DNA from 3 places in the Streptomyces sp. NPDC111516 genome. Region 3 is predicted to be linked to each of the others. Evidence: riboswitches for the same ligand, from Rfam matches in the RefSeq annotation. Region 3 holds a riboswitch; each other region holds the start of a gene.
The links. A riboswitch is a leader RNA that binds a small molecule or an ion and turns the genes downstream of it on or off. The one in region 3 is predicted to bind cyclic di-AMP.
Positions count from the first base shown of each region.

Region 1: linked by a shared signal. The riboswitch ahead of ACZ7L9_RS10180 (M23 family metallopeptidase) and the one ahead of ACZ7L9_RS11600 (C40 family peptidase) in region 3 are both predicted to bind cyclic di-AMP.
Region 2: linked by a shared signal. The riboswitch ahead of ACZ7L9_RS25140 (C40 family peptidase) and the one ahead of ACZ7L9_RS11600 (C40 family peptidase) in region 3 are both predicted to bind cyclic di-AMP.

Region 1 is NZ_JBVKBV010000003.1:481,352-487,277, reverse strand. It holds gene ACZ7L9_RS10185 (aldo/keto reductase) at 1-532, opposite strand, end outside; gene ACZ7L9_RS10180 (M23 family metallopeptidase) at 723-1,973, opposite strand; cyclic di-AMP (ydaO/yuaA leader) riboswitch at 1,985-2,137, opposite strand; gene ACZ7L9_RS10175 (PP2C family protein-serine/threonine phosphatase) at 2,418-3,578, opposite strand; tRNA gene ACZ7L9_RS10170 (tRNA-Met) at 3,794-3,867, opposite strand; gene ACZ7L9_RS10165 (SPFH domain-containing protein) at 3,993-5,192, opposite strand; gene ACZ7L9_RS10160 (hypothetical protein) at 5,247-5,468, opposite strand; gene ACZ7L9_RS10155 (SHOCT domain-containing protein) at 5,743-5,926, shown strand, end outside.
Region 2 is NZ_JBVKBV010000015.1:10,311-16,236, forward strand. It holds gene ACZ7L9_RS25130 (ATP-dependent Clp protease proteolytic subunit) at 105-740, shown strand; gene ACZ7L9_RS25135 (hypothetical protein) at 748-1,056, shown strand; cyclic di-AMP (ydaO/yuaA leader) riboswitch at 1,460-1,624, shown strand; gene ACZ7L9_RS25140 (C40 family peptidase) at 1,628-2,101, shown strand; partial or broken gene ACZ7L9_RS25145 (LysE family translocator) at 2,127-2,321, opposite strand; partial or broken gene ACZ7L9_RS25150 (LysR family transcriptional regulator) at 2,278-2,772, shown strand; gene ACZ7L9_RS25155 (ATP-binding protein) at 2,929-3,360, opposite strand; gene ACZ7L9_RS25160 (helix-turn-helix domain-containing protein) at 3,576-4,436, shown strand; gene ACZ7L9_RS25165 (DUF397 domain-containing protein) at 4,462-4,668, shown strand; gene ACZ7L9_RS25170 (8-amino-7-oxononanoate synthase) at 4,661-5,803, opposite strand.
Region 3 is NZ_JBVKBV010000004.1:279,798-285,723, reverse strand. It holds gene ACZ7L9_RS11610 (M23 family metallopeptidase) at 1-1,416, shown strand, start outside; gene pcrA (DNA helicase PcrA) at 1,498-3,942, opposite strand; cyclic di-AMP (ydaO/yuaA leader) riboswitch at 4,223-4,387, shown strand; gene ACZ7L9_RS11600 (C40 family peptidase) at 4,386-5,561, shown strand; gene ACZ7L9_RS11595 (hypothetical protein) at 5,670-5,926, opposite strand, start outside.

The DNA of each region.
Region 1 (5,926 bases), on a different contig from region 3:
CGTACCGGGCCAGCCCCTCGCGCTCCGAGAAGTCCAGGGACGCCTGGAGCCGCTCGGGGCCGATGTTGGAGGCGGCGATCTCCCGGACCTTGCCCTCCTTCACGAGTTCGTCGAGGGCAGTGATGATCTCCTCGACCGGGACGGTCTCGTCATCGAAGTGCGTGTAGTACAGATCGATGTGGTCGGTGCCGAGCCGGCGCAGCGACTCCTCGGCCGCGGCCTTGATGTTCGTGGCGGAGAGCCCCTTGTACGAGGGGTGGGCGCCGACCTTGGTGGCGACGACCATGTCGGAGCGGTTGGAGCGGGCCGCGAGCCACTTTCCGATGACGGTCTCCGACTCGCCGCCCTCGTTGCCCGGGATCCAGGCGGAGTAGGCGTCGGCGGTGTCGATGAAGTTGCCGCCCGCCGCAGCGTAGGCGTCCAGCACGGCGAACGAATGCTCCTCGTCGGCGGTCCAGCCGAAGACGTTGCCGCCGAGGGCGAGCGGGAAGACCTGGAGGTCGGAAGGGCCCAGCTTACGAAGAGAAGTCATAAATGGATCAACGGATTCCAGCACGCCCGCTATTCCGACAGACCGGCAGCCCTGACGTCGGGGGGTGAGCGTCAGGGCTGTCGGAGTTCTGGGTTCTGGCCGGCGAACCGGCTCGGATCGCGGGGATCGCCGGATCACGCGGACCGCTCGGATCACCCGGGCCTGGAGAACCGGGAGGGCGGTCTGCGGATCAGGGGTTGAGGCCCTTGCCGTGCAGCCAGGCCATCGGGTCGATGCCCGTACCGGAGGGGGTGTGGACCTCCAGGTGGAGGTGCGGGCCCGTCACGTTGCCGGTCGCGCCGACCCGGCCGATGGTCTCACCTGTGGTGACCTTCTGCCCGACGCTCACGCCGATCGAGGACTGGTGGCAGAACCACAGCTCCGTACCGTCGTCGAGCTCCAGCACCGTGCGGTAGCCGTACGAACCGGACCAGCCGGCCGACTTGATGGTGCCGCCGTGTATGGCCTTGATCGGCGTACCCGTCGGCGCCGCGAAGTCGAGGCCGGTGTGGTAGCCGGAGGACCACATCGTGCCGGCTTGGCCGAAGGTCGAGGTGATCGTGTACGAGGAGGTCGGGATGGCGTAGCTGGCGGCGAGCTTGGCGAGCCGCAGGGCCTCGGCCTTCTTCTTGGCCTCTTCCTCCGCCTTCTTCTTTTCGGCGGCGGCCTTGGCCTCGGCCGCTTCCTGCTGCTTCTTGGCCGCGTCCTGCTGCTTCTTGGCCTCGGCAGCGGCCTTCTCCGCGGCCTCCTTCTCCTGGGCGGCCTTGGCCTCGGCGGCGGCGGCGTCCTGCTGCTGCTCCGCCTGCTGGAGGATGCGCGCGCGGAGCGCCTCGCCCGCGTCCGCGGTGCCCTGCTCGGCCTCGGCGGTGGTGAGGCCGGCGGTGGTGAGCGGTGCGGCAGCGGCGGCGACAGCGGCCTTGTCGGCTTCGGACTCTCCGGAGAACAGAGAACCCACGCCCGGAAGGGACTTGGCGTCGGGAAGGTTGTTCGCGATGGAATCGGGAAGGGAGATGGACACCGGCGGCTTGCTCTGCGCGGAGGCCATGCCGCCCGCGCCGACCGCCGCGATGACGCCGACCCCGAGCACCGTGGAGCTACGGGCAAGGCCGTTGCGCTGCTTGGCGACGCGGTGCTTGCCGCGTACGGGGCGGACGGACTCCTCGGTGGGGTTCCACTCGTCCCAGCCGCGTTCGGGCTCACCGTTGCCGTCGGCGCGGAATTCGCCACCGAAGTCACCGGCGAAGTCGCCGCCCGGCTCGGTGCCGTACGCCGTTCCCGTCCCACCGGTCCCGTAGTCGGAGCCGGAACCGAAGTCGGCGTTGAAGCCGGAGTCGGAAGCGAAGCCGGAATTGGAACCGGATCCGAAGTCAGCGCCGTAACCGGAACCGAAGTCGGGGTTGAACCGAGAGGGGGCCTCGGGGGCAGGCTTGTTGGACGCCACGGGGGCGCACTCCTTTCCTTCCTTCTCGCCTACCGGGTTAGCTGACGGGTTCGGAGCAGGAAGGTCTCCTACGGGCCCCTTCGCCTCTCACGAGACACAGGTGTCCGATTCACCCCATGTAGGTGGTTCCCCGGTTCCCTTGCGGAATTCGGCGCTCGCGCACGGTGCCGCCACTGACGGCGGCTGGGACGACCGCGCTGCGTTATCGAACGTTAATAGACACCGGGGCCTGATTCCAAGCTGTTCCCAGTGATCGTTCACGTCTTTGGCCTGGACTTTACGGTGCACAACCGGGTGGAATGGGACGAGTTGATCGACCTTCAGCCACCACCCGGTTTCTGACGTTGCGTCAAATGTTATGCGGAGCGGCGCGCTTCGGTTACGTACGGTGGCATCCCTCGCTCAAGTCCGCGCCCGGCTCGCACGAAGCCCCCGCCTCATCCGTCACGCCCCTTTCAGACCCACGATCTTCACAGTCCTGCGCCGGCCCGGCTGCCCCTCCCCGGGACGTAGGACCGCGAGCAGCGCCATGTCGTCGGTCGTCTCACCCTCCGTGTACAGCCGCACGTCATCGGTCAGCGCGGACAGCAGCTCCTCGGGCCCCGGGAAGATCCGCCCCCGCAGCCGGGCCGCCGGGTCGTAGAAGACCCCGTCGGCGTTCCGCGCCTCGGAGAGGCCGTCCGTGTACAGGAGCAGGGTCGTCCCCGCCGGCAGATCCCACTCGTCCGACCGGTCGGGCCACGCCCCCAGGTCCATCCCGAGCGGCAGCGCAGGCACCGTGGGCCCCAGCACCTCCAGCGCCCCGTCCGGATGCAGCAGGATCGGCTCGGGGTGGCCGCGGTTGACGATCCGCACCCGGGGCAGCCCGGCCGGGATCTCGGCCAGCACGGCGGTGACGAAGCCCTCGACCGCGTCGAGCCCGCCCCGCCGCGTCCCCTCCCGCGCCAGCGCCCGCTCCAGCCGATGCGCCACGCCCTCCAGCGAACGCTCCTGCTCGGCTGCCTCCCGGAACGCCCCGATGATCACCGCCACCGACTCCACGGCGTCGAGCCCCTTCCCCCGTACGTCCCCGACCACCAACCGCACCCCGTACGGGGAATCCGTCACGGCGAACAGGTCACCGCCGACGAACTCCTCGGCCTGCGCCGCCTCGTACCGCGCCGCCACATGCAGCCCGCCGATCCGGTCGGACGGCTTCGGCAGCACCGCCCGCATGGCGGTCTCCGCGATGACCCGCGCGGACGCCAGCTGCTCATTGCTGCGCCGCACGACGCCGTTGATCACGACCGCGAGGACCGAGACGGTGGCCAGGGTGAGCAGCTCGATCAGCGGCACGATGTCCGGCAGCGTGTGGCTGTACAGCCGCAGCGCGACCACGGCCAGCATCGAGGCGATGGCGGTGCAGACGGTCCTGTACAGCGAGAAGAACGGCGCGGCGATCAGCGGCGCCGCCACGAACAGCGGAATGGCGGTGAACGTCGGCGGGGTGAACAAATCGAACGCCAGCCCGCCGAGGATCATCAGGGCGGGCAGCGCGCGGACGAACCGCCGGGTACGCGTGCCGTCCCCGGCATGTCTGCCGCGCCCCTTCAGCCGCTTCCACACCTGTGGTCTCCTGCCCGGTACGCGCGCGGCTGCGGACGGTACCGCGCCCCACCCCCAGGCTCGCCGGAGCGGAGTCGCGCGGCGACTCCTCGTCGGCCAATGGGGGTATGTACGTGGCGTAGCTCACACACCGGCCCGACCTGCTCCCTCGGGGGCCCACAGCTGGAACGACCCGGGCCCGGCACGCTGCATGCGTGCCGGGCCCGGGTCTTCAGTAGCGGGGACAGGATTTGAACCTGCGACCTCTGGGTTATGAGCCCAGCGAGCTACCGAGCTGCTCCACCCCGCGTCGGTGAACACAACTGTACGGCATCCGCGGCGGGCTCATGACCACTGAGCGAATCACTGAGCGAATCACCGACCGCTTTGCGCTCGCTCGGTACTCCGGCCATGCGCCCCCGCCGCCTCGCCGCCTCAATTCGTCTCGGTGATACGGGGAGCGTTCTTCCCGTTGACCGCCGGGGGCTTCATGGGATTCGCACCGCGCTGCAGGGAGCGGAGAATCGCCAGCCCCTGACCGACCACGCCCGCCGCCATCTCGTTGACGCCGTCGGTGCCGTTCAGAACGGTCAGGTCCGCCCCCGACATGCCTCGGGCGGCCGCGTCGGCCAGGGCGGGCAGGTTCTCGATGATGCGGTTGGCCGCGATGAGCTCCTGGTTGCCGTCGCGCAGCGAAGCGGCGCGCGCGCTGTTGGCGTCCGCCTGCGCCTGGGCGATGGTCCGCTCGGCGTACGCGTTGCCGTCGGCCTCGAACCTCACCCGGTCCCGGGCCGCCTCCGCGAGGGTGCGCTGCCGGTAGGCCTCGGCGTCCGCCGGGCGCCGTACCTCCCCTTCGAGCCGTTGCGCGGCGAGCGCGGCCTGCCGCTCGGCCAGCGCGGTCTGCTCCTCGATGACCTCGTGTGAAGCCCTGGCCTGGGCGAGCGGTCCGGCCTGCGCGGCACGGGCGTTGTACTGCTCGGTCTCGGCGCGGAAGCCGGCCCGCTTGATCGCGGTGTCACGTTCGTACTCCGCCTTGAGCGCGGCGGCCTGCTGTTCACGCTGGCTGGCCTCCTGGTCGGCCTTGGCCTCGGCGATCCGGGCCTGGCTGGCGACCGCGGCGGCATGCGGGGCGGCGAGGTTGTTGATGTAGCCGGTGGCGTCCTCGATCTCCTGGATCTGGAGGGCGTCCACCACGATGCCGAGCTTCTCCATCTCGCCGTGGCTGCCCGCGATGACCTCCTGGGAGACCCGGTTGCGCTCGCGGATGATCTGCTCCACGGTCAGGCCGCCGACGATGGAACGCAGGTGGCCCGCGAAGATCCGGCCGACGAGCTCCTCCATCTGCTCCTGTTCGGTCAGGAAGCGACGCGCCGCGTTGGCGATGGATATGGCATCGTCGCCGACCTTGAAGACGGCGACGGCCCGGACGTTGAGGCGGATGCCCTGCTGCGTCACGCAGTCCTCGGTGATCTCCGCCTCGCGCAGCGCCAGGGAGAGCATGCGCGCCTTCTGTTTCACCGGGAGCACGAAACTGCCGTGGCCGGTGACGATCCGGAACTGGGTGTCCAGCGTCTGCCCCTTGGAACCGGATATGAGCATCGCCTCGTTGGGGGCGGGAACGTGCCAGAAGAACATCGGAAGACTCCTGTCATGCGTCTCTGCTCGACGTAGGTGCACCGCTGCTTCGGCTCAGGGCGGCAGGGGTTCCACGATCACGCCGCGCGCCGAGACCGAGTCGACGACAACGACGCGCACGTCCCTCTCGATCGACGTCGCCGACCACGCGGTGTACGCCTCCGACCCACCCCGTACGGCCACCAGTACTTCGCCCGGGCCACCGGGCGGAATCGGCACGGTGACGCGGCCGATCGCCCCGACCGGGCTCCGGGCGGACTCATCAGCCGTGTGCATGCGCCCTCGCGAGCGTCCATGCGTACGCCTGCTCACACCGCCGCTCACGCCGCTTCTCACGCCGCTTCATGAACACGAGGCGACCCCGCCTCCTGGAGGCCTGAGCGCCCCAAGCCTCCCTCGACGTTTCCACGGTACTCCGCACAGCGACGGAGGTCGGCCCGAAGGACAGCCCGGAGAACCCCCGGAGGCAAGGCGCTATATGTGGTGATATGACTGATTTGTTCTTCAGTCAGTCGACGCGATGAATCTCGCGCTGATCAGGGAGCCGACCGTGGACCCGTACCCCCTGCTCGACCTTTTCTGGACCATGCTCTGGTTCTTCCTCTGGATCATGTGGCTGTTCCTGCTCTTCAAGGTCATCGGGGACATCTTCCGCAGCGACGACCTCGGCGGCTGGGGCAAGGCCGGCTGGCTCATCGTGGCGCTGCTGCTGCCGTACGTCGGCGTCCTGGTGT
Region 2 (5,926 bases), on a different contig from region 3:
TCCCACATAACCTTCTGTACGTCCTGTACATTTTCTACAGGTGCTTGCGCAGACCCCGCCCATGCGAATCCCGTACAGATCCCTGAGGAGAGGCATCGTTCATGCTGTTCCGTCCTGCCGCCCGCTACGTGCTGCCCGAGTTCACCGAGCGCACGACCAACGGGACCCGCACCCTCGACCCGTACTCCAAGCTGCTCGCCGAACGGATCGTCTTCCTCGGCACCCCGGTCGACGACACCGCGGCCAACGATCTGGTCGCCCAGTTCATGTACCTGGAACACGCCGCCCCGGACCGGCCCATCTCCCTCTACATCAACTCCCCCGGCGGCTCGTTCGGGGCCATGTCGGCGATCTACGACACGATGGAGTACCTCACCTGCGAGGTGGAGACCTACTGCCTCGGCCAGGCAGGTTCCTGCGCGTCGGTGCTGCTCGCGGCGGGCGCTCCCGGCAGGCGGCACGCACTGCCCGGGGCGCGGGTCGTCGTTCAGCAGCCCGAGCTCACCGAGCCGGTGCAGGGCCAGCCGTCCGATCTGGAGATCGAGGCGAGGGAGTTGGAGCGGGTCCAAGAGATGCTCACCACGCTGCTGGCCCGCCATACCGGCCGCGGCGCCGAACAGATCGCCACCGACATCGAGCGCGATCTCATCCTCGACGCCTCGGGCGCCAAGGCGTACGGACTGGTGGACCACATCGTGGAGAACCGGAAGTCGTCGCTCCCGTCGCACGGCGCGCGGTGAACGCCCTGTGCCGCCATCCGAGTTGCCACCATTGCCCGCACTGACGTGCGCCGAGGGCGAGTTCATCGACCGCTATCTCGAAGTCCTCGACCAGCTGGGCCGGATCAATCCGGCCCGCGGCAGCGACACCTACGGCGCACTGCGGGCCGCGCAGGCACTGGCCTCACGGGCGGGTGCGCTGCGGGACGCCCTCGCGTTGATGCACGAGCGCGGCGAAGCACAGATCCACGCCGCCACCCTGGTCCGGGCGCTGCGGGTGCTGGACGGGGAACGGCGGGCCGGACGCGTCACCCTGCCCCCCGCTCCGGCGAGTTGATCAACCCTTTCGTCGCCAGGCCGGTCGGGACCAGCCGGCTCCCCTGCCCCCACCCGGAAGGAGGCACCCAACTCCCCTTCGCGACACGCCCGGTGGTCACATCAAAATTCCTCGCTCTTTCGGCGTAGAAACTTCCTCTCATGAGGGAATTCTCCACTTGCGTTCTCCGGGCGGGCAATGAGCGGAATCTGCGATTCCACCCCTGGTACGGGGACCGGTCCGAATGACCGTCAGCACTCCCGAAACCGTCGGCTCCACCCGAACGGGTCATCCGTGAGGAGCCACACAATTCGTCGTTCCTCCTCGGAAATCCGGCAGTCGGTGAGTCAAGATCCCTGGGACGACAAGCCCCCGCCACAGCGACGGGGCGGTCCGGGCGGACGCCGAGTCCTGCCGCCGTCCGGATGTCTGGTCGACAAAAGTGGATCGGCAGGAGTGGAGGACCCGAGCACAACGGGTCGACCGGATCTCCGGTCGGCCCTCGGGGTGAAGCCGCCGAGCGCGGCCGGGCAACTTCGCCAGCCCGAACCCGACAGGTCATCCTTCACAGGCGGCTGACGAAGGGTTGCGCATGACTGCGCAGGTTCATGTCCCGTCTCTGCTCGCCCGGGCCGGTACGGCCTCGGTTCTGACTCTGGCCGCCGTCGGCGGCACCATGCTCGCCCCGGGCGCCACAACGGAGGCCCAAGCGGCGCCCCTCTCCATGAAGGCGCTCAAGGTCGCCGCGTCCAAGAAGGGATCGCCGTACAGATGGGGGGCCATCGGCCCCAACCGCTTCGACTGCTCGGGGCTGACGGTCTATTCGTTCAGGAAGGCGGGCAAGAAGCTCCCCCGCACGGCCCAGCAGCAGTACAACAAGACTCGTCATATCCCGGCCTCGCACAGGCAACGCGGCGATCTGGTCTTCTTCCACTCCGGCCGCTTCGTCTACCACGTGGGGATCTACGCCGGTCACGGCAAGATCTGGCACTCACCGAGGACCGGTGCGGTGGTCCGGCTGGAGAAGATCTGGACGAAGCGCGTCTCTTACGGTCGGGTCCGCTGACGCGGTCTCAGCGCAGCTGAGAACCTCAGTGCAGCAGAGGGCCGGACGCCGGCACCGGCCCCAACGCGGTGAGCGCCGTGCCACTGCCGCCCTCGATGGCGCGGGAGGTACGCGGCCTGCGCAGCCACCGGCCCATCCGGTCCACCAGGAGCGCCACGGCGTGGAACCAGACCAACGTGAGCAGCACGACGATCGTCGCAAGCAGCAAGGCCCTCGGGAGCCGCTACCGCGCCTGCGCCCTCTCCCAGCAGCCCGCCGAACTGGAGCGGGAGGCGGGCGCCGCGCTGCTGGTCCGCCGCCACTGAGGGGCCCACCTCACAGCCGCCGGCGAGCTGCTGGTCGGACGCGCACGACGGATCCTCGACGAGATGGACCAGGCCCGCCATGAGCTGGCCCACCTCTCCGGGCTCTCCGGCGGACGTCTGCGCGTCGGTACGTTCACCACCGCGGGCGTCCATCTGTTTCCGCCGGTCCTGAGCGCCTTCCGTCGCGCCCACCCGGACGTGGAACCGGCCGTCACCGAGTGCCTCGACGCCGATCTGTTCCGCGTACACCAGTCCGCCTCCAGGGTGTCGAAGGTACGGCCGTCGTACAGGTCGGGCGTACGCACGGCGAACCCGTCACCGCGCAGTTCGTCGGGAAAGGCGGTCACGCCCGAGGTGAGGCCCTGAGCATGGTGAAACACCACAACTTCGGTCACCGAGGGTCTCCAACTGCCTATGGACAAGAATCGGTCCGTCAATCTAGCGCGGCATCCCGGGTGTTCGATCAGCGAGCGAGGCGTAGCCGTCGGCCTGCCCGGGGAACGGGGCAGATCGGAAGGCCGGTCAGTTCTGTACGGGGATGCTCCACGGGAGCGCGATCCAGACCGTCTTGCCGCCGTCGGCGGTGGGGGTGACAGTGAGCCGGCCTCCGCACTCCTTGGCCAGAGAGCGGATGATCACCATGCCCCGTCCGTTGTCCTGCTGAACGGCGGCGGGCAGCCGCCGGGGCCAGCGCGGGTGACTGTCCGTCACCCCCAGATGCAGCTGCTCCTCCCGCTCCAGCCTCAGGTCCACGGTGAAGGTGGGCGACTGTCCGAAGGTGTGCTGGACGGCGTTGGTCGCGAGTTCCGAAACGATGAGCCGGATGCCGTCGGCGAACTCCGTGGCGGTGGCCAGGCCCCATTCGGTGAGTACCCGGTCCACATATCTCCGGGCCGCCGCGACCGACACCGGCTCGCTCGGCAGAGTGATGCTTGCTTCTTGGTGGTCTGCCATGGCGAGCCGTCCCTTTCCCACCCGGACCGACTCGCGATCGGACCCGGTTGCGCTTCGCGCCAGATTGCCACTGATGCTGCCCCCTCTGGCGGCGATCCACCAAGATATGCATATATCTATCGCTCAATGCGGTGAACCCAGCCACGCAAAACCGTATGCGGGCGTCACACTGTCCGCTCGGCAGGAAGAGGAGCGGAGAGGGAGGGAGGCCGCAGATGCAGCACGGTCCTGTGGTACGACGCCGCAAGCTCGGGGAGGAGCTGCGGAGTCTGCGTCTGGCGTCGGGGCTGACCAGCCGGGACGCCGGGCGGATGCTCGGTTGGCACCAGTCGAAGGTGAGCCGGATCGAGACCGGTGTCAGTGGAGTGCGGCCGGCCGATGTGGCACGGCTGCTGGACGCGTACGGCGTGGACGACCCGCAACTGCGGACGCTCCTGGAGGGACTGGCGGGTTCGGCGGGTGGGGGCGGCACCGGCTGGTGGCATGCGTATCGCGGTCTGATTCCGCCCCAGTACCGCGACTTCATCAGTCTGGAGTCCCAGGCTCGGACCGCGCGCACCCTGGAGACCTCGGTGGTGCCCGGGCTCCTGCAGACGGCGGACTACGCCCGTGCGGTGACCCGGGCGTCGCTGGACGGGTTGCCCGCCGGCGAACTGGATTCCCTGGTGGAGGTACGGCTTGCCCGGCAGGGGGTGCTGCGGACCGATCCGCCACTGCGGCTGAGCGCGGTGCTCGACGAGGCGGTGCTGCGGCGCCGGGTCGGCGGGCGCCGGGTGATGAGAAATCAGCTGCGTCATCTGACCCGAGTGGCTCAACTTCCCCATGTGCGACTCCAGTTGCTGCCGTTCTCGGGCGGTGAATATGCCGGCCTCACCGGACCTTTCGTTATTTTCTCATTTCCGAACACTTCTGATCTGGACGTGGTAGTTCTCGACCATTTGACGAGTAGCCTCTATCTGGAGCGGAAAGAAGACCTTGAGGCGTACAGCTCGGCCTTCCGCACGATGCAGGCGCACGCGCTGTCGCCGCAGCACTCGTTGGACCTCATCGCCGCGATCGACCGCGACGATCAGTGAACCCGGACCGCCCGAGGGGGGCGTCATGTCGGATTGCTTCGCACAGCACTCGTTACGGTGGCGGCGCAGCAGCCGCAGCACGGGGATGAACAACTGCGTGGAGGCCGCGCCGTTCGGTGACGAACAGCTGGCCGTGCGGGACTCCAAGGATGTGTCCAGGCCACCGCTGCGGTTCTCCGCGGCGGCCTGGACCTCTTTCGTCTCCGGCCTGCACCGGGGTTCGGTCAGCTGACGGGAGCGGTCCGCCGCACGATCGCCACCGCCTCGGCGATCTGCTCCTCGGTCAGATCGGCGCGCGCGGTCAGCCGCAGCCGGGAAATGCCGTCCGGCACCGACGGCGGCCGGAAGCATCCCACCGCGAGTCCCGCGGTACGGCAGTCGGCCGCCCAGCGCACCGCCGCGTCCGCCGAGGGCGCCCGTACCGAGACCACGGCGGCGTCTGGGCGTACGGCGGTCAGGCCGGCGGCGGTCAGCCGCTCGTACAGCGCGGTGGCGACGTCACGGACTCGTTCGGCGCGCTCCGGCTCGCGGCCGAGCAGCCGCAGGCCACCCAGCGCGGCGCCCGCGGCGGCCGGCGCGAGACCCGTGTCGAAGATGAATGACCGGGCCGTGTTGACCAGGTGTTCGATGACCTGGGCAGGACCGAGGACCGCTCCCCCCTGGCTGCCCAGGGACTTGGAGAGGGTGAGCGTGGTGACGATTCCGTCGCCGCCCGCGAGACCGGCGGCGGCGAGCGCGCCCCGGCCGCCGTCCCCCAGTACGCCCAGACCGTGCGCGTCGTCGACGAGCAGTGCGGCGCCCTCCGTCCGGCAGACGTCGGCCAGTTCGGGCAGCGGCGCGGCGTCGCCGTCGACCGAGAAGACCGAGTCGCTGACCGCCAGCGCACGGCCGTCGTGTGTCTGCAGGGCCTTGCGCACCGCGCCGGGGTCGGCGTGCGGCACGACGGCGGTCTCGGCCCGGGAGAGCCGGCAACCGTCCACGATCGAAGCGTGGTTGCCCGCGTCGGAGACGATCAGCGAGCCGCGGCCGGTGAGCGCGGTGAGGGCGGCGAGATTGGCCGCGTACCCCGATGACAGGACCAGAGCCGCCTCGAACCCGCAGAATTCGGCCAGCTCGTGTTCGAGTTCGGCGTGCAGGGCGGTGGAGCCGGTGACGAGCCGCGATCCGGTCGCACCCGCACCCCACCGGCGGGCGGCCTCGGCGGCGGCAGCGGTGACCTCGGGGTGCCGGGTCAGGCCCAGATAGTCGTTGCTCGCGAGGTCCAGGAGTTCTGGTTCGGCGGGCCGCGGGCGGAGCGTACGGACGAGTCCGGCGTCCGCGCGGCGGCGCGCCTCGTCGTCGATCCAGTCGAACGGGGCGAACGACATGAGCGGTCCCTTTTGTAGGCAGCTCACAGAGCCTAGCCGGGCGCGCAACAGGTCATGGTGTGGCAATACACACACCCTCGGCGGGCTCTGTTGTCCGGTTCCTCCTTGGCTGCGGGCCGTGCC
Region 3 (5,926 bases):
GACGGCGCGTACGACAGCGGTTACGACACCGGGCAGGCCGGATACAGCGGCCAGTACGACTCCACCCAGTGGGACACGGGCGCGCACCCGACCACCTCGTACGACGCCTACGCCCCGTATGCGGCACAGCCCGAGCAGCAGCAGTACGGCGCAGGCCCGGTGTACGACACCACAGCCACCTGGGCGTCCACCGCCACCGCCACCTTCGCCGACGTTCCGGCACAGGGTGGCGCACCGGACGCCACGGGCCAGTGGGAGACCGACGGCTGGCACCAGACCGGCCAATGGACGACGACCGGCACGGCGGCCTACGACACCGGCGCGTACGACGCCACCGCATGGAACACCGGCGGCACGCTCGAGCACGAAGAGCAAACCGCGCAAAGCGCGCAAACCACACAGGTGTTGCACGAGACACCAGCGCCACACGAGGCACACGAGGCTTACGACGCACACCAGTCGTACGACCCGTTCGAGGCCCCCCACACCACCGAGTTCAGCCTTCCGGAGACGGACTTCGACACCGACGGGCACGAAGCCGCCGCCGAAACCACCGAAGCCTCCGAAGCCACCTGCGACGACAAGACCGCCGCCGCGAACCGCGACACGGCCGACGCTCCCCTCGATGCCCACCGCCCCCGCAGCCGCCCCGCCACCCGCGGCACCGGCGGTCGCAGCCGGCGGCGTTCTCCCGCGAAGCGTTCCGCGCTCCTTACCGTCGCCGTTCCCTCCGCCTGTGTGATGAGCGTGGCCGGTATCGCCGCGGCCTCCGTCGGCGGACTGGGTGGCGAGGACAAGAAGGACGACAAGACGACCACGATGGCGGCCGCCGACCCCGGCTCCGTCAAGCCGCTCGCCGCCAACAACAAGCTGGACACCCAGCTCGCCAACCTCAGGGCCGACGCCCAGAACTTCGGCGACCGCGTCAGCCGTACCCAGGAACGCATCGATCTGCGCGAACGGCAGGCCGCCGAGAAGAAGAAGCGCGAGGAAGAGGCCGCGCGCAGGGAGGCGTTGCGCCCGAAGTACGTGATGCCCGTCGCGCAGCACGGCCTCAGCGCGTACTTCGGCCAGGCGGGCGTCAACTGGATGTCCGTGCACACGGGCATCGACTTCCCCGTCTCGTACGGCACGCCCGTGATGGCCGCGACCGACGGCACCGTACGCACCCAGTGGAACAGCGCCTACGGGAACATGGCCATCGTCACCATGGCGGACGGGACCGAGACCTGGTACTGCCATCTCAGCAGCACCAGGATCCGCTCGGGCCCCGTCAAGGCCGGTGACGTCATCGCGTACTCCGGCAACTCCGGGAACTCGACCGGCCCGCACCTGCACTTCGAGGTACGGCCCGGTGGCGGTGCGGCGATAAACCCGCTCCCCTGGCTCCGCTACCACGGCGTCAACCCGACCTGAGCCACCCCGCACCCGACGGCGGCCGGAGCAACAGCCCCGGCCGCCTGCCCGTACGCCCCTCCGCCCGACCCAAGAGGAGCGCTAAAGCTTCTCGACCGGCGCGTACCGCAGCAGCAGCTTCTTCGGCCGTTCGTCCCCGAAGTCGACCGTCGCCTTCGCCTGGTCGCCGATCCCCTCGACGGCGGTCACCGTGCCGAGCCCGAACTGGTCGTGCGTGACGCGGTCCCCGACGGCCAGCGTGATCGTCGGCTTGTCCGAGGTCCGCCGGGTCGCGAAGCCCGAGGGGCCGGAGCGCGAACGGGACGACGACAACGACGAGGTGATCCCCGACGTCGGTCCGGCCGGGGCCGCCATCGGCCCGGTCCGCTTCCACTCCAGGTGCTGGTCCGGGATCTCCTCCAGGAACCGCGACGGCGGGTTGTACGAGGGCTGACCCCACGCGCTGCGCATCGCCGCCCGGGTCAGATAGAGCCGCTCGCGGGCCCGGGTGATGCCTACGTATGCGAGCCGCCGCTCCTCCTCCAGCTCCTTGACCTGGCCGAGCGCCCGCATGTGCGGGAAGACGCCGTCCTCCATGCCGGTCAGGAAGACCACCGGGAATTCGAGGCCCTTCGCGGTGTGCAGCGTCATCAGCGTGATGACGCCGGAGCCGTCCTCGTCCTCGTCGGGGATCTGGTCGGAGTCGGCGACGAGCGCGACCCGCTCCAGGAACTCGGCGAGGGTGCCCGCGCCTTCCTCGCCGGCCTCTCCCCGCTCCTGCTCGAATTCGAGGGCGACGGCGGCGAGTTCCTGAAGGTTCTCGATACGGGTCTCGTCCTGCGGGTCGGTGGACGCCTGGAGCTCGGCGAGATAGCCGGTCCGCTCCAGGACGGCTTCCAGGACCACCGCCGGGCCCGCGCCGGACTCGACGATCGTGCGCAGCTCCTCCATCAGCGTGTTGAACCGCTTGACGGCATTGGCCGACCGGGCCGCCATGCCGTACGCCTCGTCGACCCGGCGCAGCGCCTGCGGGAAGGTGATCTTCTCGCGCATCGACAGCGCGTCGATCATGGCTTCGGCGCGGTCGCCGATGCCGCGTTTGGGCACATTGAGGATGCGGCGCAGCGGGACGGTGTCCTCGGGGTTGGCGAGGACCCGGAGGTAGGCCAGGACGTCCCGGACCTCCTTGCGTTCGTAGAAGCGCACGCCGCCGACGACCTTGTAGGGCAGTCCGACGCGGATGAAGATCTCTTCGAAGACCCGGGACTGCGCGTTCGTACGGTAGAAGACCGCGACGTCGCCTGCCTTGGCGTCGCCCGCGTCGGTCAGCCGGTCGATCTCGTCGGCGACGAACTGCGCCTCGTCGTGCTCGGTGTCGGCGACATAGCCGGTGATCCGGGCGCCGGTGCCGGCGTTCGTCCAGAGGTTCTTGGGGCGGCGGCTCTCGTTGCGCTCGATGACCGCGTTGGCGGCGGACAGGATCGTCTGCGTGGAGCGGTAGTTCTGCTCCAGCAGGATCGTGGTCGCGTCCGGGTAGTCCTCCTCGAACTGGAGGATGTTGCGGATGGTCGCGCCGCGGAAGGCGTAGATCGACTGGTCCGCGTCACCGACGACGCACAGCTCGGCGGGGGCGTCGCCCTCGCCGACCGGGCCGACCAGTTCGCGTACGAGGGTGTACTGGGCGTGGTTGGTGTCCTGGTACTCGTCGACGAGGACGTGCCGGAACCGGCGGCGGTAGTGCTCCGCGACGTCGGGGAACGCCTGGAGCAGGTGGACCGTCGTCATGATGATGTCGTCGAAGTCCAGCGCGTTGGCCTCGCGCAGCCGGGACTGGTACATCGCGTAGGCCTGGGCGAGGGTCTTCTCGAAACCGTCCGCGGCCTGGCCGGCGAAGGTCTCCTCGTCGATCAGCTCGTTCTTCAGGTTGGAGACCTTCGCCGTGAACGACTTCGGCGGGAAGCGCTTCGGGTCGAGGTCCAGATCGCGGCAGACCAGGGCCATCAGCCGCTTGGAGTCGGCGGCGTCGTAGATCGAGAACGATGACGTGAAGCCGAGCTTCTTCGACTCGCGGCGCAGGATGCGTACGCACGCGCTGTGGAAGGTCATGACCCACATGGCGTTGGCGCGTGGTCCGACGAGCTGCTCGACGCGCTCCTTCATCTCGCCCGCGGCCTTGTTGGTGAAGGTGATCGCCAGGATCTGGCCGGGGTGCACCCCGCGCTCGGCAAGGAGGTGGGCGATCCGGTGGGTCAGCACCCGCGTCTTGCCGGAGCCCGCCCCGGCCACGATGAGCAGCGGGGAGCCCGCGTGGACCACGGCGGCGCGCTGCTCGGTGTTCAGCCCGTCGAGGAGCGCCGCCGGGTCGATGACGGGGCGGTGCGCGCCGTCGCGGTAGTACTCCTCCCTGGGCGGCGGGGGCCCGTCGAATACGCCCGCGAAGAGGTCCTCCGGCACCGCTTCGGGTGCGGGGTCCTCGGGGGGCGGCGGGGGCTCTTCCTCCGAGTGCTGGAGGCCGGCCAGGAAGCTGTCGTCAAAGAGGCTGCTCATCGCTTGTCGAGTCTAGGCCGCCGCACCGACACACGACGGCCGCATGCCGAACCGGACCCGGGCCGCATGACCGACCCCGCCCCGCTACCGGGCACGCAAAGAGAGCGGGCACCCACTCCGGGTGAGGAATTCCGGGCCCCCGGCCGCCCTTGCCGCCCCACTTCGCCGAGGTCACGAAAATGTATCGGGCATATCGAACATCAACCTTCACAGCCGCACCATGGGTTGGCTAGCGTGCTCGTCCGGGCGGCCCGTACCCCCTGAGGCGAACCACGCCGAGCGGGCGCCCACGCCGAATCCGGGCTGCCCTCGCGGGAGTCCGGAACCGGGGACCCACACGCAGCACCGGGGTGAATCGGTCCTTGCCCCCACGCGGACCGTAGGGCAGCCTTCCGTTCCGCCCGAACCCGACAGCTAACCCGGTAGGCGGTCCACGGAAGGAGATGCCGGCCTTGGCGTCGCATCGCAAACCGCGCACCCGGGTGCGCACCACCACACCGGCCGTCGGGCTCACGACGGCGGCACTGGCGTCCGTGACCCTGCTCTCCACGCAGAGCGCGATGGCCGCCCCCGCCCCGAAACCCAGCATCGAGGACGTCCAGAAGAAGGTCGACGACCTCTACCGGCAGGCGGGCACCGCGACCCAGCAGTACAACCAGGCGAAGGAAGCCGCCGCCACCCAGCGCACCAAGGTCGACGCCCTGCTGAATGATGTCGCCCAGCGCGCCGACCAGCTCAACGACGCCCGCAGGACGCTCGGCACGTACGCGGCCGCGCAGTACCGCAGCGGCACCATCGCGCCGAGCGCCACCTTCTTCCTGGCCGACGACCCGCAGTCGTACTTCGACCAGAACCAGCTGATGGACCGGATGACCAGCCGGCAGCAGAAGGCGATCACGGACTTCCGTACGCAGCAGACCAAGGCGGCGAAGAAGCGGGCCGAAGCGGTACAGAGCCTGGAGACGCTGACCACGACGCAGACCACGCTGCGCACCAGCAAGCAGGACGTCCAGAAGAAGCTGGGCGAGGCACGCGCGTTGCTGTCGAAACTGACCGTCGAGGAGAAGGCGCGGCTCGCGGCGCTGGAGCGGAAGAAGGAGGCGGAGGCCCGGCGCAAGGCGGAGGAACTGGCCAAGCAGCAGGCCGCCGCCAAGGCGGAGGCGGACCGTAAGGCCGCAGAGGCCGCGAAGGAAGCAAATTCCGGCAGCGGTACGAGCACGGGCACCGGCACGGGCACCGGCACGGGCACCGGCTCGGACAGCAGCGCCACCACCAAGGCGGAGAAGGTCCTCGCCTTCGCCCGGGCCCAGATCGGCAAGCCGTACGTCTGGGGCGCGACGGGCCCGTCCTCGTACGACTGCTCCGGGCTCACCCAGGCGGCGTGGAAGGCCGCGGGCGTCGGCATCCCGCGCACCACGTGGGACCAGGTGAAAACAGGCACCCGGGTCGCGACGGCGGACCTGCGCCCGGGCGACCTCGTCTTCTTCTACGACGACATCAGCCACGTCGGCATCTACAAGGGCGACGGGATGATGATCCACGCGCCGAAGCCGGGAGCGAATGTGCGCGAGGAGTCGATCTACTACATGCCGATCTACGGCAGCGTGCGGCCGGCGTAGCGGTTCGCGTGGCCGTCGGCCGGGGCGCGGGCCGCGCCCCGGCCGACGCAGGACCCGGGTCCGGCTCAGGCCCCGGCTCTCAGGACAGCGGCCCCAGGTCTCGGTTTCTCAGGTCCAGAGCGTGGCGATGAAGATGTTGGCGAGCGTCAGCCCGCCCACGGCCGAGAAGGCACCCTTGTCGACCTTCTCCTCGTCCCGCTTGATGTAGACCAGCGCGAGTATGACGACCAGGAACAGCAGCTTGACCCCGATCTTGATGTTGTTCACGGTGTTGCCGTCGGCCTGGTTGAGCCCGACCAGCGCGACACCGGTGACCAGCATCGTCAGCGCGCCGTGCAGCATCGCCGGGACGAACCGGGCCGTGC